3 regions of the Lactococcus sp. SK2-659 genome follow, and region 2 is predicted to be linked to each of the others. Evidence: predicted binding sites of a transcription regulator. Region 2 holds the regulator's gene; each other region holds the start of a gene.

Region 1 (5,856 bases), on a different contig from region 2:
TGCCAGTTATTCATTGTCAAAATGGTACTTTTGGTTGGGAAATTCGTAAAGAAGCTCAAGTTGGCTTTGCTAAAATTTTTGAAAAAACAACTTTTGGTTCAAGAACATTGGCAGAATTTATTCGAGATGAAAATTATGATGAAGTTGAACTTGTCGGAATTTGTACGGATATTTGTGTTGTTTCCAATGCCTTGTTAATCAAAGCCTATGCGCCAGAAGTAAAAATAAGTGTTGATGCTTCTTGCTGTGCTGGAGTTTCACCTGAAAAACATTTGGCAGCACTTGAAACAATGCGTTCTTGTCAAATAGAAATCACGAATGCCTAATTTTGGTAAAAAGTTACTGACAGGTCTGTCAGTAATTTCAACTTGACAAAATCCTTATGATAATTGATAATGGAGTGAGAAATAAGAAAAATTTTGAAGGTGAGTGCGAGGTATAAATTTGGATTATCATCAATTATTTTCCCGCTTGAACGAAAAACTTTCAGAAGAAAATTTGCAACTTCACTTACACTGTGTTGGTGGTTTCGTCCTTGAATACTATGGAATGAAGGCAACAGAGGATATAGATGCCTTTTATGAAAGTACCGAAAAAGTTGAAAAAATCATTCAAGAAATTGGTGAAGAATTTCATGTCGGAACCTCTAATGAACCTTGGTTGAGTCAAGCAGTTGGCGAAGTCATGTCTCATTCAAAAACGGATGAAACAATTATTTTCGTGGAAAGTCATTTGACTGTTGGTCTGTCATCACTCGAATCTATTCTTATCGATAAAATACAGGCTGGCCGAACCAAAGATGTTCCAGACATCGCAAAAATAATGAAAAAATTAAAAATTGAAAGCCCAGATCCTCTCTTAGAACGATTTAAACATACAGATGGTTCAGCAGACCCAGCGGTCATTTTAGAGGCTTTTAGTTTAGCTTACGGTGAAGAAGCCTTAAAAAATTATTTACGAAAAAATCCAAAAATACTGAGGTTATTGCAATGACGTGGATTGAATATCTCCTGAATGCTGCTCAAAAGTCTAAATGGAATTTAGAACTTTGGGTCCGTTATTTAAATAAAGTGATTCAACGGGACAAAATTTTACTTTCAAAGACAGATATTGATTATTTAATGAGTTCTGAAGAATTAACTTCTTTTCAACGCGTTTTTCTTGAACTCGCGCTTGAAAAAGAAACAACACCTTGGGAAATGACTGTTGGCATGTCTGAACCGACTCAATCGATTCATCTTCAGTCTGTTTTAAAAGAATTAAAAAAAGAATGAATTAACTTTCATTCTTTTTATATTTTATAAATTACAATTTATTTAATACGAAGATATTGACCAATTAAAATGGTATCACTTGATAAATGATTCCAAGCCTTAATTGAAGCAATTGGGCTACCAGATTTTTGTGAAAGTCCCCAAAGTGTATCTCCTTTAACAACCTTATGGATAGAGGTATTTGAAGCTGCAGAAGAGTTAGAAGTTGAACTCGTAGAGGCTGAGCTTGAACCTGTTGAAGAACTTGAAGAACCGGCAGATTGTGAAACAATCAAGTTTTGTCCAATGAAAATTGTATCAGAATTCAAATGATTCCAACTCTTGAGTTGAGCAATCGTCGTTTTATATTTGACAGAGAGTCCCCAAAGCGTATCACCAGATTTAACCTTAATCGTCGTCTGTGAAGCTGGTTTGGCAGGAGTTACCGAAGTAGTAGGCGTTGTAGTTGCGGCAGAATTTCCTGAAGAAGTTGAACTATTTGTATTAGACGAAGAACTTGAAGTTTTCAATACAAGCTTTTGCCCAATATAGATGACTGTACTTTTAAGATTGTTCGCGCTTTGGATTTGAGCAACACTAATTCCATATTTTTGCGAAATTCCCCAAAGTGTATCGCCAGATTTAACCGTATAAGTGGTTGAGCTTATACTTGTATTATTATTGGTATTTGTAACTGTCGAACCACCAGTGTTAGAAGTACCAGCTGAAGAAGCCCCGTCAAAACGAGTCAAATTATATTGGGAGATAATTCGATTCAGGGAAGCACCATAATTAGGGTCAGTTGCATATTTTCCTGTTAAAGCTGCAGTTGCATCTTGATAAGTTGCTGCGTTTGCTCGCCAAGCTTTAGCATAATAAGGACCATTTCCAAAGTTTGTAGTTTTTAAAACATAAGCATTGTCTTGGAAACTTTGATTAAAGGAAGGATAAACCCTAAATGGCATATCTTTTGTGACCCATTTACCATTGAGATATTCTTGAGTTTTAAAAACAACGCTTTTTCCTTGGTAAGTTCCTTGAATACCGAATAAATTATAATAGGGGGCACGAGAAAGTTGGCTTGAACCCCAGTTACTTTCCAAAATAGCTTGGGCAATCATAACTGAAGGATAAAGACCATTGCTATCGGCAACTGGTTTTGCTGATGCAGCAATACTTTCAATAAAAGCTTCTGTCGAATTTGTTGCAGCTTGAACCATTGGGCTTGTTTGTTGGAGCAAAAGCTCATGAGTGGTCGTCAAAGTTCCTGCAATGAGAACAGCGCCAGCAAATTTGGTCGCTGGTTTATAAAAAGCCAGTGGTTTTTTGGCTTTCTTTTTTAAATGTCTATTTTTAACTTTAATACGAGAAACTGGCATAAATAATTCCTTTCCTGAAAATACAGAATAAAATAAGTACTACCCTATTTTACCACGCTTAATGGAAGAAAAAGATGACAATTATGTGGCGGTTTGTAAACGTTTTTTATTTAATGTTTTATATTGGCTAGAAAATGTGAGGATTTAGAGAAAAAGTCTGATTTAAGACGCATTGATTACGTTTTGAATACAAGGAGATTATATTTTGCTTTGCGAAATTGAGAAAAGGGAATGAAAACAAGCAACACAAGATATTGTGTGTGTTTACATAATTTAACCTATATATTGTGTCATTTCCGAGAATTTGATAAAATAGATGATGTAATTGAAGAGGATGGTTAATATGAAAAGTGAAGTAAAATATCAAGATGTAACACTAGAAGAAATTAATGTGATAAAGCGTGACGGACGCTCAGTGAAATTTAACAGTGAGAAAATTTTTGATGCTTTGACTAAAGCGGCTAAAAAAGTCGAACTGACAGATATGTCGGTTCTTTCAGAACTTACTGACAGAGTAGTCAGTGAAATCTTTACTCGTTTTTCTGAAAATGTCAAAATTTATGAAATTCAATCGATTGTTGAGCAAGAACTCCTTGAGTCTGGTGAAACTCAATTGGCTGAAGAATATATCTCTTATCGTGCTAACCGTGATTTGGCCCGTACCAAAGCAACGGATATCAATTTCACGATTGAAAAATTAATTAATCGCGACCAAACTGTCGTTAATGAAAATGCCAATAAAGATTCTAACGTTTTCAATACTCAACGTGATTTGACAGCTGGTGCGGTTTCCAAAGCAATTGGATTGAAACTTCTTCCGCCACATGTGGCAAATGCTCACCAAAAAGGTGATATTCATTATCATGACCTTGATTATAGTCCATTTACTACAATGGCTAACTGTTGTTTGATTGACTTTAAAAATATGTTTGAAAATGGTTTTAAACTTGGAAATGCGCAAGTAGATTCGCCAAAATCAATTCAAACAGCAACTGCGCAAGCCAGTCAAATCATCGCTAATGTGGCTAGTTCACAATATGGTGGTTGTTCATTTGACCGTGCCGATGAAGTATTGGCGCCTTACGCGAAATTAAATTATAAAAAACATTTAAAAGATGCACAAAAATGGATTGATGGTGCTGAAAAACAAGAAGCTTATGCTCGTGAAAAAACAGCCAAAGATATCTATGATGCAATGCAATCTTTAGAATATGAAATTAATACTTTGTTTACTTCAAATGGTCAAACGCCTTTTGTAACGGTTGGTTTTGGTCTTGGAGACGATTGGTATGCGCGTGAAATCCAAAAAGCAATTTTGAAAGTACGGATTGGTGGTTTAGGTTCAGAACACCGTACTGCCATTTTCCCTAAATTAATTTTCACGCTCAAACGTGGGCTTAACCTTGAAGTAGGGACACCAAACTATGACATCAAAGAACTTGCGCTTGAATGTTCAACAAAACGGATGTACCCTGATATTTTGAGCTATGATAAAATTGTTGAATTAACAGGTTCATTTAAAGCTTCAATGGGTTGTCGTTCATTCTTGCAAGGCTGGAAAGATGAAAATGGGAATGACGTGACTGCTGGACGTAATAATCTTGGAGTTGTTACAGTTAACCTTCCACGTATTGCTCTTGAAGCCGCTGGAAATAAAGAAAAATTCTGGGAAATCTTCAATGAAAGAATTGAAATTGCTCATGATGCCCTTGCTTTTCGTGTTGAACGTGCTAAAGAAGCACAACCTAAAAATGCACCTATTCTCTTTATGAATGGTGCATTGGGACGTCTTGATGCCGAAGGTTCAGTTGATGAATTGTACAATAAAGAACGTGCAACTGTAAGTTTAGGTTACATTGGACTTTATGAAGTGGCGACTACTTTTTATGGCCCAACTTGGGAAAATAATCCTGAAGCTAAAGCTTTTACAATTGAAATTGTGAAACGAATGCATGAAGATTGTGAAGATTGGTCTAAAGCCTCTGGTTATCATTATTCTGTTTACTCAACACCGTCAGAAAGTTTAACTGACCGTTTCTGCCGAATGGATAAAGAAAAATTCGGTTCAGTTGCAGATATTACTGACAAAGATTACTATACTAATTCTTTCCACTATGATGTGCGTAAAAATCCAACTCCATTTGAAAAATTAGAGTTTGAAAAAGACTATCCTGTTTATGCCAATGGTGGATTCATTCATTACTGTGAATATCCTGTTCTTCAACAAAATCCGAAAGCTCTTGAAGCAGTCTGGGACTTTGCCTACGATCGCATTGGATATCTTGGAACAAATGCACCAATTGACCACTGCTATGCTTGTGGCTTTGAAGGAGATTTTGCGGCAACGGAACGTGGATTTAAATGTCCACAATGTGGCAATGATGATCCTAAAACCTGTGACGTTGTCAAAAGAACTTGTGGATATCTTGGAAATCCGCAAGCACGTCCAATGGTTCATGGTCGTCACAAAGAAATTTCATCACGTGTAAAACATATGAATGGTTCTGTCGGAGCCTTGAACGATGGAAATTTGATTGATTCAGTCGAAGTTGACGAAGCGAAATCAAAATATTTTGCGGAGAAATAAGTATGAACAATCCAAAACCAGGAGAATGGAGAGCTGATGAACTCTCACAAAATTATATTGCAGATTATAAACCCTTCAATTTCGTTGATGGTGAAGGGGTGCGCTGCTCACTTTATGTGAGCGGCTGTATGTTTCATTGCGAGGGCTGCTATAATCAAGCCACTTGGTCATTTCGTTATGGAACGCCCTATACCAAAGAGCTTGAAGATAAAATTATGGCTGATCTTTCTCAACCTTATGTCCAAGGATTGACGCTTCTTGGTGGGGAACCTTTCTTGAACACGACATTTTTGATTCCTTTGCTCAAACGGATTCGTCGTGAGTTACCGGATAAAGATATTTGGTCATGGACAGGTTATACATGGGAAGAGATGTTGCTTGAAACAGATGACAAATTAGAAATGCTTGATTTGTTAGATATTTTAGTTGACGGTCGTTTTGAATTATCAAAGAAAAACTTAATGCTCCAATTCCGTGGGTCATCAAATCAGCGGATTATCGATGTACCAAAATCTCGAAAACAAGGACAAGTTGTCATTTGGGAAAAACTCAATGATGGTGAAAAAACTTTTGAACAAATTCATAAAGAAAAATTAATTTAAAAGTTACTTATGGATATTCGAGCATATTCGTAAGC
Region 2 (5,856 bases):
GGACAAACAGGTCACACTTTTGGTGCTGTAGATAAAGCAGATATCGCAAAAGCCCTTAAAAGTCAATTTAATCTCAAGTTAGATAAACGCAAAATTCAATTGATTAACAAAATTCAAGCTTTGGGAACAAAAGATGTACCAGTTAAACTTCACCGTGATGTGACAGCCGTGGTTAAAGTCAAAATTAGCGAGGCCTAAACTAAATGCCCGAAATTGATTTAATAAAAGCCCCGCCTCAAGACCTAGCTGCTGAGCAGGCCGTTCTTGGGGCTGTTTTTTTAGATAGCGAACGCTTAGTCGAAATTAAAGAATTTTTAAGTTCAGATGATTTCTATAAAAATGCTCACAAGATAATTTTTCGGACAATGGAAAAATTATCTGATGCTCGTGAAGCAATTGACGTCTTAACCATTCGTTCACATCTTGAAAATCAAGGGGAGCTGGAGGCAATTGGTGGGATTGCTTATATTGCAGAACTTGCCACCGCAACCCCCACCGCAGCAAATGCGGCCTATTATGCTAAGATTGTTGCTGAAAAATCATTACTCCGTCAACTGATAAATCGTCTAACTGAATCAGTCGAAAAAGCTTATGAACAAGATTCACCAGCAGATGATATTTTAGCTCAAGCAGAAAAAAGTTTAATTGACGTTCAACAAGGACGTAATACAAACGGCTTCAAGAAAATTTCTGATGTCCTAGCGATTCACATGGATGACCTTGAGCAAAAAGCTCAACAAAAGTCCAATATTACAGGTATCGCAACAGGTTATCCTGCTTTAGATAACATGACAACAGGTCTTCATGAAGAAGAATTGATCATTCTTGCGGCTCGTCCAGCGGTTGGTAAAACAGCCTTTGCCTTAAATATTGCTCAAAATATTGGGACAAAGCAAGACCGAACCGTTGCAATTTTCTCTCTTGAAATGGGGGCAGAAAGTCTTGTCAGCCGGATGATTGCTGCCGAAGGTTCAATTGATTCACACAGCTTGCGTACTGGACAATTAAATGACCAAGAATGGAATGATTATTTCATGGCAACAGGGACTTTATCAAGAGCAAGTATTTATATTGATGACACACCAGGGATAAAGATTTCGGAAATTCGGGCGCGTTCAAGAAAATTAGCCCAAGAAACAGGAAATCTTGGTTTGATTGTTATTGACTACTTACAATTGATTTCTGGAACTGGTCGAGAAAATCGTCAACAAGAAGTTTCTGAAATTTCTCGTCAATTAAAAATTTTAGCTAAAGAATTAAAAGTTCCTGTTATTGCCCTTTCACAGCTCTCACGTGGAGTGGAACAACGTCAAGATAAACGACCAGTTTTGTCTGATATCCGTGAATCTGGGTCAATCGAGCAAGATGCCGATATTGTCGCATTTCTTTATCGAGATGACTATTATGAACGTGGAACTGGTGAAGATGAAGACGGTGAAGAGATTCTGGAAGATAATAAAGTTGAAGTTATTATTGAAAAAAACCGTTCAGGAAGCCGTGGAACAGTCGAATTACTCTTTATTAAAGAGCATAATAAATTCGCAAGTATTGATAACCGATATGGCGACTAGATTTTTTTGACTAATTCGTGTTATAATATGAGTAATTGTCTAATTCTCTTTATTAATAAAAATGAACGATAAAGAATACATTATAAAATTTGATTCTTTTAATCAAAAAAGAGAGATATAATCAAGGATAAAATTAGATTTATAAGGTAAGCGTTCGGAGAAATCCGACTTTTACGTCTTATTTGGAGGAAAAAATGGATAACCAAAATCAAGAAATAGGAAAAATCGTTGACATTCGTGAAAAAGTTCAAGCACACTTGGGTGAAACGATTGAAATTACTTCACAATTTGGTCGTAAACGCGAAAATCGTCATAAAGTGAACTTGATTGAAGCCTATGCAACACATTTCATTATTGAAAACATTCCGGCTCGTGGTCCCAAAACAACTGAGTCATATCAATATGCTGACATTTTGACTCAAACTATTTTAATTCACTATCCAAACGCATAAGTTTGAGGAATAAAGTAAATGGTTCAAATAATGATTAATAGATTTTTAAAGGAAAGGAGGAGATAAGGATGATGAAAGCCGATTGGGATATGACGCCTGTTAAAGGTGGCTCTGGCAATGCATTTTTTGGGAAAAGTGATCAGGAACGCGTTTTTATTAAAAAAAACGGCAGTCCTTTTTTGCCGAGTATTTATCTTGAGGGAATCACGCCAAAAGTCTTATGGACAAAACGTACGGCTGAAGGCGATACCTTATCTGCTCAACCTTGGATTGACGGTCATACACTAAGTCCTGAGGATATGGAAGACCGCCAAATTAATCATATTTTAGCACATTTGCATGACTCAAAAAAATTGGTTGAATCTTATAAGAAGTTGGGAAGTCAAATTATTCTTCCTGAACAATTATTAGAGGATTGTGTCCAAAATACTGAGGCTTTACGAACAAATCATTTTTTGTCAGGAATCATTGAAGAAATGCGTCAACAGGTTCCTGAAATCAAAAATGAAGAGGTCGTAGTCGTTCATGGCGATGTCAATCATAAAAATTGGTTAGTGGATGATAATTCAGGAAAAATTTATTTAGTAGATTGGGATACTGTCTTTTTATCAGATTCAATGGTTGATATGGCACATGTTTTATCACATTATATTAAACCAAATAACTGGTCTTTGTGGTTGATGACATCTGGTGTTAGACCTCGTTCAGATATTATGGATAAAGTGGCTTGGTATGGAAAACTTTCTTTTCTTCGCCAAATCTCTGAATATCTTTCTAGAGGAAAAATGAAAGAAGTAAATCAAGAAATCTTGGGACTTCGTAAATTTTGTGAATTATTTTAGTAAAAATAGGCTAGGGTTTGGACCTTCCTATTTTTTGGCTTATAATTGAATAATAAAAATAAAGAAACAGAAGATCACTTTTGCTGATTTTCTATCAAAAATTAAAAAATTGAGGTAAAAATGCGCGTCAGAAATCGTAAAGGGGCAGGCGAAATGCTTGCTGAAAACGCACATATCGTAGTTGAAAATCCAGCGGACTTTAAAGGACGTTGGTCAGAACGTTTTGGAAATGATCATCCGATTCATATTGAAGTTGGTTGTGGGAAAGGAGCTTTCATCACAGGAATGGCAGCTCTTCATCCAGAAATAAATTACATTGCAATTGATATGCAATTATCAGTTTTATCTTATGCTTTAGATAAAGCAATTGAAGCAGATTTGCCAAACGTACAAATGATGCTTGTTGATGGAGCTGCTTTGAGTGAATATTTTGCTGATGGTGAAATTGACCAAGTCTATTTGAACTTTTCTGACCCTTGGCCAAAAGGACGTCATGAAAAACGTCGTTTGACTTATAAATCTTTTCTTGCAACTTATGAAAAGATTTTACGTCCTGAAGGTGAAATTCATTTCAAAACTGATAATCGCGGATTGTTTGAATATTCTTTAGTTTCTTTAGCTAACTATGGCATGGAACTTAAAAAAGTTTGGTTAGATTTACACCAAGACGAAGAATTTGCACCTCAAAATGTAATGACCGAGTATGAGCAAAAATTCTCACAAAAAGGTCAAGTAATTTATCGATTAGAAGCAAAATTTTTGCCTAAGAAGTAAATAAGTTGCTTTCTGTCATTAAAACTAATGAAAAAAATTACTGACAGAATAAGAAAGTCTAACCCAATTTTCTGTCAGTAAAATTAATAAGAATTTATTATCTATTAAGGAGAATAAAATGAGATGTCCAAAGTGTTCTTCTGAAGAATCAAAAGTTGTTGATTCAAGACAAGCCGAAGATGCTATTCGCCGTCGTCGTGTTTGTGAATCATGTGGTTTTCGCTTCACAACCTTTGAACGTATCGAAGAAATGCCCCTTTTAGTCATCAAAAAAGATGACAAACGTGAACCCTTTAATCGTGAAAAAATTGTTCGTGGTTTAGTTCGTTCAGCATACAAACGCCCAGTATCAAGTGAAGATATTGAAACAACAGTTGCAAATGTTGAAAGAAAAATTCGTCAACTAGACAGTAATGAAGTTGAATCAGATGTCATTGGTGAATTTGTGATGCAAGAACTAGCTGAATTGGATGATATCACCTATATCAGATTTGCCAGCGTCTATCGTTCATTCAAAGATGTCAGTGAATTAGAAGAGCTCCTTAAAAATATTACCAAAAAATAAATCCGTCAGTAAAATGCGACTGAATAGGGAGCATTTTATCGGCAGATAAAAGAAAGATCAGCTCGCTGAACTTTCTGTCATTAAAAGTGACTGAATAGGGAGCATTTTATCGGCAAATAAAAGAAAGATCAGCTTGCTGAACTTTCTGTCAGTAAAAAGTGAGGAAAAAAATGAGAGCAGGAGATTCATTTACAATGCTTAATCGAGGAAAGACCAGCTTTGACGCTGAGGCTTTTCGTCTGCTCTATTTACCAATCATTGGCACGGATGCCTTTGCGCTTTATCAGTTAATGCTAAGTTTTTCTACTGGAAGAATTTCTCACTTTTTGGAATATTTAAATCTCGGTCTTAATCCTTTTATTGAAGCATTAGATAAATTATCTGGCTTATCATTAGTTCGCGTTTATGATGATCATACCAGTCTTTACTTTGAAGTAAAAAGTCCGCTAAATTTTGAAAATTTTCTTGCAGATGATTTTTATAGACAACTTTTGATTTCAAGAATTGGTGAAAATCGAGTAGCTGCTTTAGCTAAAAGAATGGAACCAAAAGGAAAAGAAGTTTCCAAGAAATTTCATGAAGTTTATAAAGTTAGTTTTGACTCGCAAGCTCAACAAAACCACTCAAATACAAATGAGCGTTTTGATATGGGGGCCTTTAAAAGTATTATGGAACGTCAAGGCTATCATTTAAACAATGAAAATCAAGACTCCTTAACACTCTATTCACTAGCAGAAAAATTTGAACTCAATTGGTACGAATTATTCAAGCAAGCAGAAAAAACAGCTAATGCTGATAAAACTTTGAACATGAATAATTTGATGAGAAGTCTTTCAGGAGCTAGCCAACCGCAACCAGCACTTTCAGCTTTTCCTAAAGCTTTTGCCGATTTGATTGTCATCAGTAAATCTCATGAACCAGATGATTTCATCCGACAGATAAAAGCGCAAGCTGGAGGCTTTGTCAGTTCGGAAGAACATAAGCTTTTAACTAATTTAAGTCGCCAAAATTTGCCAGCAGAAGTCCAAAATATTTTGATTCACTATGTTTTAGTACAGCAAAAAAATGCGTCGTTAAATCCAAATTTTGTAAATGCATTAGCCAACGACTGGATGAGAAATGAAGTATTTACAGCTGAAACAGCGGTAAAACGAATTTTGGAACGAGAAGAATTAGCTGCTGCTAAAGCAAAAACTGGAGCTGAAAAAAGACCAATGAAAATCAAAAAAGAAGCACCAAAATGGTCAAATCCAGATTATGAAAATAAGACAAGCCAAGAAGAACTTGCAAAACTTGAGAAAATAAGGCTTGACTCTCTCAAAAAACTGAAAGGAGAGCAAAATTAATGGAATCTATCGGAGACATCTTAGGAAAACGTCAAGACATCCGTGAAAATTTTGAAAAATTAGTCGCAGAAGTATTAAAAAATGCTGATGTGCAAGCTTTTATTGCCCAACATCAAATGACTTCTGACGAAATTCAACGCTCTTACTCCAAGTTTTATGAATACGTTCGTGAGCATGAAAAATTTGAAAAAGGTGAAAAACGGGCAGCTGACGGTTATGAACCTGTTTTAATCATGAATCACGGCTATGCTGATGTTTCATATCAAACGACAAATGAATTGGCGCAGCAACAAGCAGCTCAAAACC
Region 3 (5,856 bases), 260 kb from region 2:
AGGCTTGTTGTTACACCTAAAGTGAGCAATAGTGATACTTACATCATAAATTAAAGTAAAAAACCTCGAAAAATCGAGGTTAATTATTAAAGAAAGTAACTTAGAATACTGTTTCTTCTTCCATTGTAAATTTCACATTATTTTCAATCCATTTACGACGAGGTTCAACTTTATCACCCATCAGTACTGAAACACGTTTCTCTGCTTGAGCTGCATCATCAATGGTCACTTGAATCAATGTCCGAGTTTCTGGGTCCATTGTTGTTTCCCAAAGTTGGTCAGCATTCATTTCTCCAAGTCCTTTATAACGTTGCAAATTAGCATTTTTACCAAATTGCTTGCGAAGTTCTGCTAACTCACCATCTGTCCAAGCATACTCAATTTTTTCTTTTTTGCCTTTTCCTTCACTCATTTTATAAAGTGGTGGAAGGGCAATATAGACATGACCCGCTTCAACCAATGGTTTCATATAGCGATAGAAGAAAGTCAATAAGAGCGTTTGGATATGTGCTCCATCAGTATCGGCATCGGTCATAATAATGATTTTGTCATAATTACGATCAGCCAAGGTAAAATCTGCCCCAACGCCAGCACCAATGGTATAAATCATTGTATTGATTTCCTCATTTTTGAGAATATCTTGCATCTTAGCTTTTTCGGTGTTAATAACTTTACCACGTAAAGGCAAAATGGCTTGGAATTTACGATCTCGTCCTTGTTTAGCGGACCCCCCGGCAGAATCTCCTTCGACCAAATAAAGTTCATTTTTATTTGGATTTTTTGTTTGAGCAGGGGTTAATTTACCAGACAAAAGTCCTTTGTCTTTTTTAGATTTCTTTCCATTTCGTGAATCTTCACGCGCTTTACGAGCCGCTTCACGAGCCTCACGGGCTTTGATTGCTTTACGAATCAAATTTTGCGCTAATTCGCCATTTTCCATCAAATAGAAACTTAGTTTCTCAGAAACCAAAGAATCAACAACTGGACGAGCTAAAGGAGAACCCAATTTATCTTTGGTTTGTCCTTCAAATTGGAGATGTTCCTCAGGAATTAAAACTGACAAGACGGCTGTCAAACCTTCACGATAATCCGAACCCTCGAGGTTTTTATCTTTCTCTTTGAGTAAATTTACTTTACGAGCATATTCATTCATTGCTTTCGTAATTGCCGTCTTCAAACCTGCTTCGTGCGTTCCGCCATCTTTTGTTCGGACATTATTGACGAACGAAAGAATGTTTTCTGAATAGCCATCATTATATTGAAGGGCAACTTCAACTTCAAAACCATCTTGTTTTCCTTCAAAATAAAGAACTGGAGTCAAACTGTCTTTATCTTCATTAAGATAAGAAACGAAATCTTGAACCCCATTTTCATAATGAAATTCTTCTTTTTCATCTGTTCGTTTATCTTCAAGACTGATCGTTACTTCTTTTAAAAGAAAAGCAGACTCATTTAAACGTTCTGAAATGATATTATATTTAAATTCAGTTGTCGAAAAAATGCTAGAATCCGGCATGAAGGTAACTTTAGTCCCTGTTTTAGACTTTGGTGCTTTCCCAATTTTTTCTAAAGTTGTCGCTGGATGTCCACCATTTTCAAAACGTTGACGATAAACAGTCCCGTCACGAGTAATTTCAACTTCTAACCAAGTCGAGAGGGCATTTACGACTGAAGATCCAACACCATGGAGTCCACCAGAAGTTTTATAACCCCCTTGACCAAATTTACCACCTGCGTGCAAAATAGTAAAAATTACTTCAACAGTTGGAATACCCATGGCGTGTTTCCCAACTGGCATTCCCCTTCCTTCATCTTCTACTGATAAAGAACCATCAGCATTAATGGTTACCGAAATTCTGTTACCAAAGCCAGATAAAGCTTCATCAACCGCATTATCTACAATTTCCCAAACCAAATGGTGCAAACCAGTTCCGTCAGTTGATCCAATATACATTCCTGGACGTTTTCTGACAGCATCCAATCCTTCAAGAACCTGAATCGCACTGTCATCATAGTTATTAATATCTATTACCATTTATTTTCCTCTCATCGAAAGCCTATATCTTCTATCTAAATCACTATTTTTTTATCCACAATGAGCTAATAAAAAATATTCATCTTGATTATTGTACCTTGTTCAGAAAGCTTTGTCAAAGGACTGCTGACAATTTTTTCATCTAATAGTAAGAATTTTTCCAAAAGTAAGTGAAGATGTTTCAATATTGTCAGTAATCTTTATTAAAAATATGATATAATTGTACAGTTAAAAGAGATTATCGATTTTAAACGAAATAAACTTCGGAGAACTTATGCTTACTATTATTCTTCTTCTCATTGCCAGCTATCTTTTAGGGGCAATTCCATTCGGCTTATGGATTGGCAAGATTTTTTTCAAAAAAAATCTCCATGACTATGGCTCAGGAAATACTGGAACAACCAATACTTTTAGAATTCTAGGTGTAAAGGCAGGAATTTCAGTTTTTGCTTTTGACTTACTAAAGGGGACACTTGCTACTCTTTTACCCCTTTTCTTCCATATCAATGGTGTTTCACCTCTAATTTTCGGTCTTCTTGCTGTCATTGGACATACTTTTTCAATATTCGACCGCTTTAAAGGTGGTAAAGCTGTTGCAACTTCTGCTGGTGTGATTCTTGGATTTAGTCCGCTCTTCTTAATTTACCTTCTTGTTGTCTTTATCATTGTCCTATGGCTTTTTAGCATGATTAGTCTCTCTAGTGTGATAGGTGCTGTATTTGCTTTATTGGGAATTCTTATTTTCCCTAGCATCGGATTTATTCTTACTTCCTACGACCTTTTATTCTCAATTATTATTTTTGTTTTAGCAATTATTATTATTTTACGACATAGAACAAATCTCAAAAGAATCAAAAATCATTGCGAATCCCTTGTCCCATTTGGTTTAAACTTATCAAAACAAAAAGAAAAATAGCACAATATGTTGTGTTATTTTTATAATTTTACATAATTCGACACAATATCTAGTATCTTTAATTTGACTAGATATTTTTTTTACGATAAAATAAGACTATAAAAAGTTGAGAAAAAGTCAAAGACTTTTTACTCTTACTAATAAAATACGTTTGTCCTCAAAGGAGATTTAAAATGGTTACAGTCTATTCTAAAAACAATTGTATGCAATGCAAAATGGTCAAAAAATGGCTCTCAGAACATAAAATTGCCTTCGATGAAATCAATATCGATGAACAACCTGAATTTGTTGAAAAAGTGATTGAAATGGGATTTCGTGCTGCACCTGTCATTACTAAAGATGACTTTGCCTTCTCTGGTTTCCGTCCTAGCGAATTAGCAAAGTTGGCTTAATATGAAACTTGCTTATTTCAGTGTGACTGGGCAAACACGTCGCTTTGTTTCCAAAACAAACTTACCAAATGTCGAAATTAGTCCTGACGATGATATAGAAATGAATGAACCTTTTCTTTTGATAACGCCAAGTTATGCCGAAGAATCTCCAACTGTTTCCAAATCAATAGATGTTATGGACCCTGTTTTTGACTTTATGGCTTATAATGATAATTATAAACATTGTCTAGGAATTATTGGTACAGGAAATCGTAATTTCGCAGGTATTTATATTTTTACTGCTAAAGAACTTTCTGCAAAATACCAAATTCCGCTTTTATATGATTTTGAGTTTAATGGTACACCAGCCGATGTTGCTGCTGTCGAAAAACTCGCTACACAGCTTGACAAAGGAGCGAAAGTCACCTTCAAAAATCCGCTGTGATTTTATGGCTTCACCCTATTGAGTGAAGCCTCTTTATTTTTAACTTTTTATTTCTATTAATTAGTTTGAACTTATTATAATATTAGAGTTCACCCCTCTGTTCTTTATGGTTGAACGCTTTAAGAAAGGTCACTTATGTCTCTAAAACAACTTAAAGATGTAACTTATTTCAAGCTTAATAACGAGATTAATATTCCCGTTAATGGTAGCATTCCTCTTGCTAAAGATAAAGAAGCAATTACTGCTTTTTTTAAAGAAAATGTCGAACCTAATCGTTATGAAGCCGATACATATATCGATAAACTCAATTGGCTCGTTAAAGAAGAATATCTAGAAGCTGAGTTTCTTGAAAAATATAAACCAGAATTCATTACCAATCTTCGTAAAGAATTGAGTAAATTTGAATTTCATTTTGATTCATTTATGGCTGCTTACAAATTTTATAATCAATATGCCATGAAAAACAATGACGGTTCTCTCTATCTTGAAGATTTTGAAGACCGTGTGTTAATGAATGCTTTATACATGGCTGACGGCGATGAAAAATTAGCTAATAATCTTGCTTTTGCAATGATTAATCGTCGTTATCAACCTGCGACTCCGACTTTTCTAAATGCTGGACGTAAGCGTCGTGGTGAATTTGTTTCTTGTTTTCTTCTACAATTAACTGATGATATGAATTCAATTGGACGAACAATTAACTCTGCCTTGCAACTTTCTAAAAATGGTGGTGGTGTTGGTCTAAACTTGACTAATTTACGTGCTGCTGGTGCACCTATCAAAGGTTATGATGGAGTTGCAGCTGGTGTCGTTCCTGTCATGAAACTTTTTGAAGACGCCTTTTCTTATGCCAATCAATTGGGGCAACGTCAGGGTGCTGGTGTTGTTTATTTATCACTATTCCATCCAGATATTATGGAATTCTTGTCCACTAAAAAAGAAAATGCGGATGAAAAAATTCGGGTTAAAACACTTTCTCTTGGGGTTACTGTTCCTGATAAATTCTATGAATTGGTAAAAAAGGGAGAAACAATGTATCTCTTTGAGCCATATTTTGTTGAAAAATATTATGGTAAACCTTTTGCCGAAGTCGATATTACAGCTGAATATGACAAAATGGTGGTCAATCCAGAAATTCGTAAAACACCGATTAATGCCCGTGAACTTGAGCAAGAACTTTCAAAACTTCAACAAGAATCTGGTTATCCTTACATCGTAAATGTTGACACAGTCAATCAAGCTAACCCTGTTGATGGTGTAATTTCAATGTCTAACCTTTGTTCTGAAATCTTGCAAGTCCAAACGCCTTCTGTTTTGAACGATGACCAAACTTATAAGGTTGTTGGAACTGACGTCGCTTGTAACTTGGGTTCAACTAATGTTTTGAATATGATGACTTCTAGCAATGAATTTGGAACTTCTATTGAAGCAATGGTTCGCGCTTTAACTTTCATCTCCGAAACTTCAAACCTCGATACTGTTCCAACTGTTCGTAAAGGTAATGATGAAATGCATGCGATTGGGCTTGGAGCAATGGGCTTACATTCTTTCTTAGCACAAAATCAAATTCATTATGACAGCAAAGAAGCCGTTGAATTTACTAGTGTTTATTTCATGTTGTTGAACTATTATACTTTAGTGGCTTCAAATAAATTAGCTGTTGAAAAAGGGTCTAGCTTCAAGAATTTTGAAAAATCTGCCTATGCTGATGGTTCTTATTTTGATAAATATTTAACACATGATTATTTTGCAGCTGTCTCTCCTAAAGTTCAAGAACTTTTCAAAGGGATTGCTGTTCCAACAATTGAGGATTGGACTGCTTTACGTGACACAGTAAAAACTTCTGGACTCTATAATTCATATCGTATGGCAGTGGCTCCAAATGGTTCTATTTCTTATATCAATGACTGTTCTTCTTCTATTCACCCAATTGTCAATCGCATCGAAGAACGTCAAGAAAAGAAAGTTGGGAAAATTTATTATCCAGCTGCTGGACTTGCCACTGAAACAATTCCTTATTACAAATCAGCTTATGATACAGATATGCGTGCAGTAATTGACGTTTATGCAGCTGCTACAGAACATGTTG

The links. The regulator NrdR, encoded in region 2, represses ribonucleotide reductase genes. The targets are predictions, from matches to a motif close to ACACNATATATNGTGT.
Region 1: a site for NrdR is predicted at 2,877-2,892, ahead of nrdD (anaerobic ribonucleoside-triphosphate reductase). Genes of this name have one in related genera too.
Region 3: a site for NrdR is predicted at 2,992-3,007, ahead of LDP15_RS04590 (redoxin NrdH). Genes of this name have one in related genera too.

What each region holds. Positions count from the first base shown of each region.
Region 1 is NZ_JAIWQZ020000002.1:348,876-354,731, forward strand. It holds gene LDP15_RS08885 (cysteine hydrolase family protein) at 1-326, shown strand, start outside; gene LDP15_RS08890 (DUF6036 family nucleotidyltransferase) at 445-993, shown strand; gene LDP15_RS08895 (hypothetical protein) at 990-1,274, shown strand; gene LDP15_RS08900 (LysM peptidoglycan-binding domain-containing protein) at 1,313-2,632, opposite strand; gene nrdD (anaerobic ribonucleoside-triphosphate reductase) at 2,976-5,219, shown strand; gene nrdG (anaerobic ribonucleoside-triphosphate reductase activating protein) at 5,216-5,821, shown strand.
Region 2 is NZ_JAIWQZ020000001.1:1,230,902-1,236,757, reverse strand. It holds gene rplI (50S ribosomal protein L9) at 1-198, shown strand, start outside; gene dnaB (replicative DNA helicase) at 204-1,571, shown strand; gene LDP15_RS05790 (Veg family protein) at 1,766-2,023, shown strand; gene LDP15_RS05785 (phosphotransferase family protein) at 2,092-2,865, shown strand; gene trmB (tRNA (guanosine(46)-N7)-methyltransferase TrmB) at 2,986-3,639, shown strand; gene nrdR (transcriptional regulator NrdR) at 3,758-4,204, shown strand; gene LDP15_RS05770 (replication initiation and membrane attachment family protein) at 4,375-5,550, shown strand; gene dnaI (primosomal protein DnaI) at 5,550-5,856, shown strand, end outside.
Region 3 is NZ_JAIWQZ020000001.1:975,902-981,757, forward strand. It holds gene parE (DNA topoisomerase IV subunit B) at 101-2,035, opposite strand; gene plsY (glycerol-3-phosphate 1-O-acyltransferase PlsY) at 2,310-2,951, shown strand; gene LDP15_RS04590 (redoxin NrdH) at 3,125-3,343, shown strand; gene nrdI (class Ib ribonucleoside-diphosphate reductase assembly flavoprotein NrdI) at 3,345-3,767, shown strand; gene nrdE (class 1b ribonucleoside-diphosphate reductase subunit alpha) at 3,903-5,856, shown strand, end outside.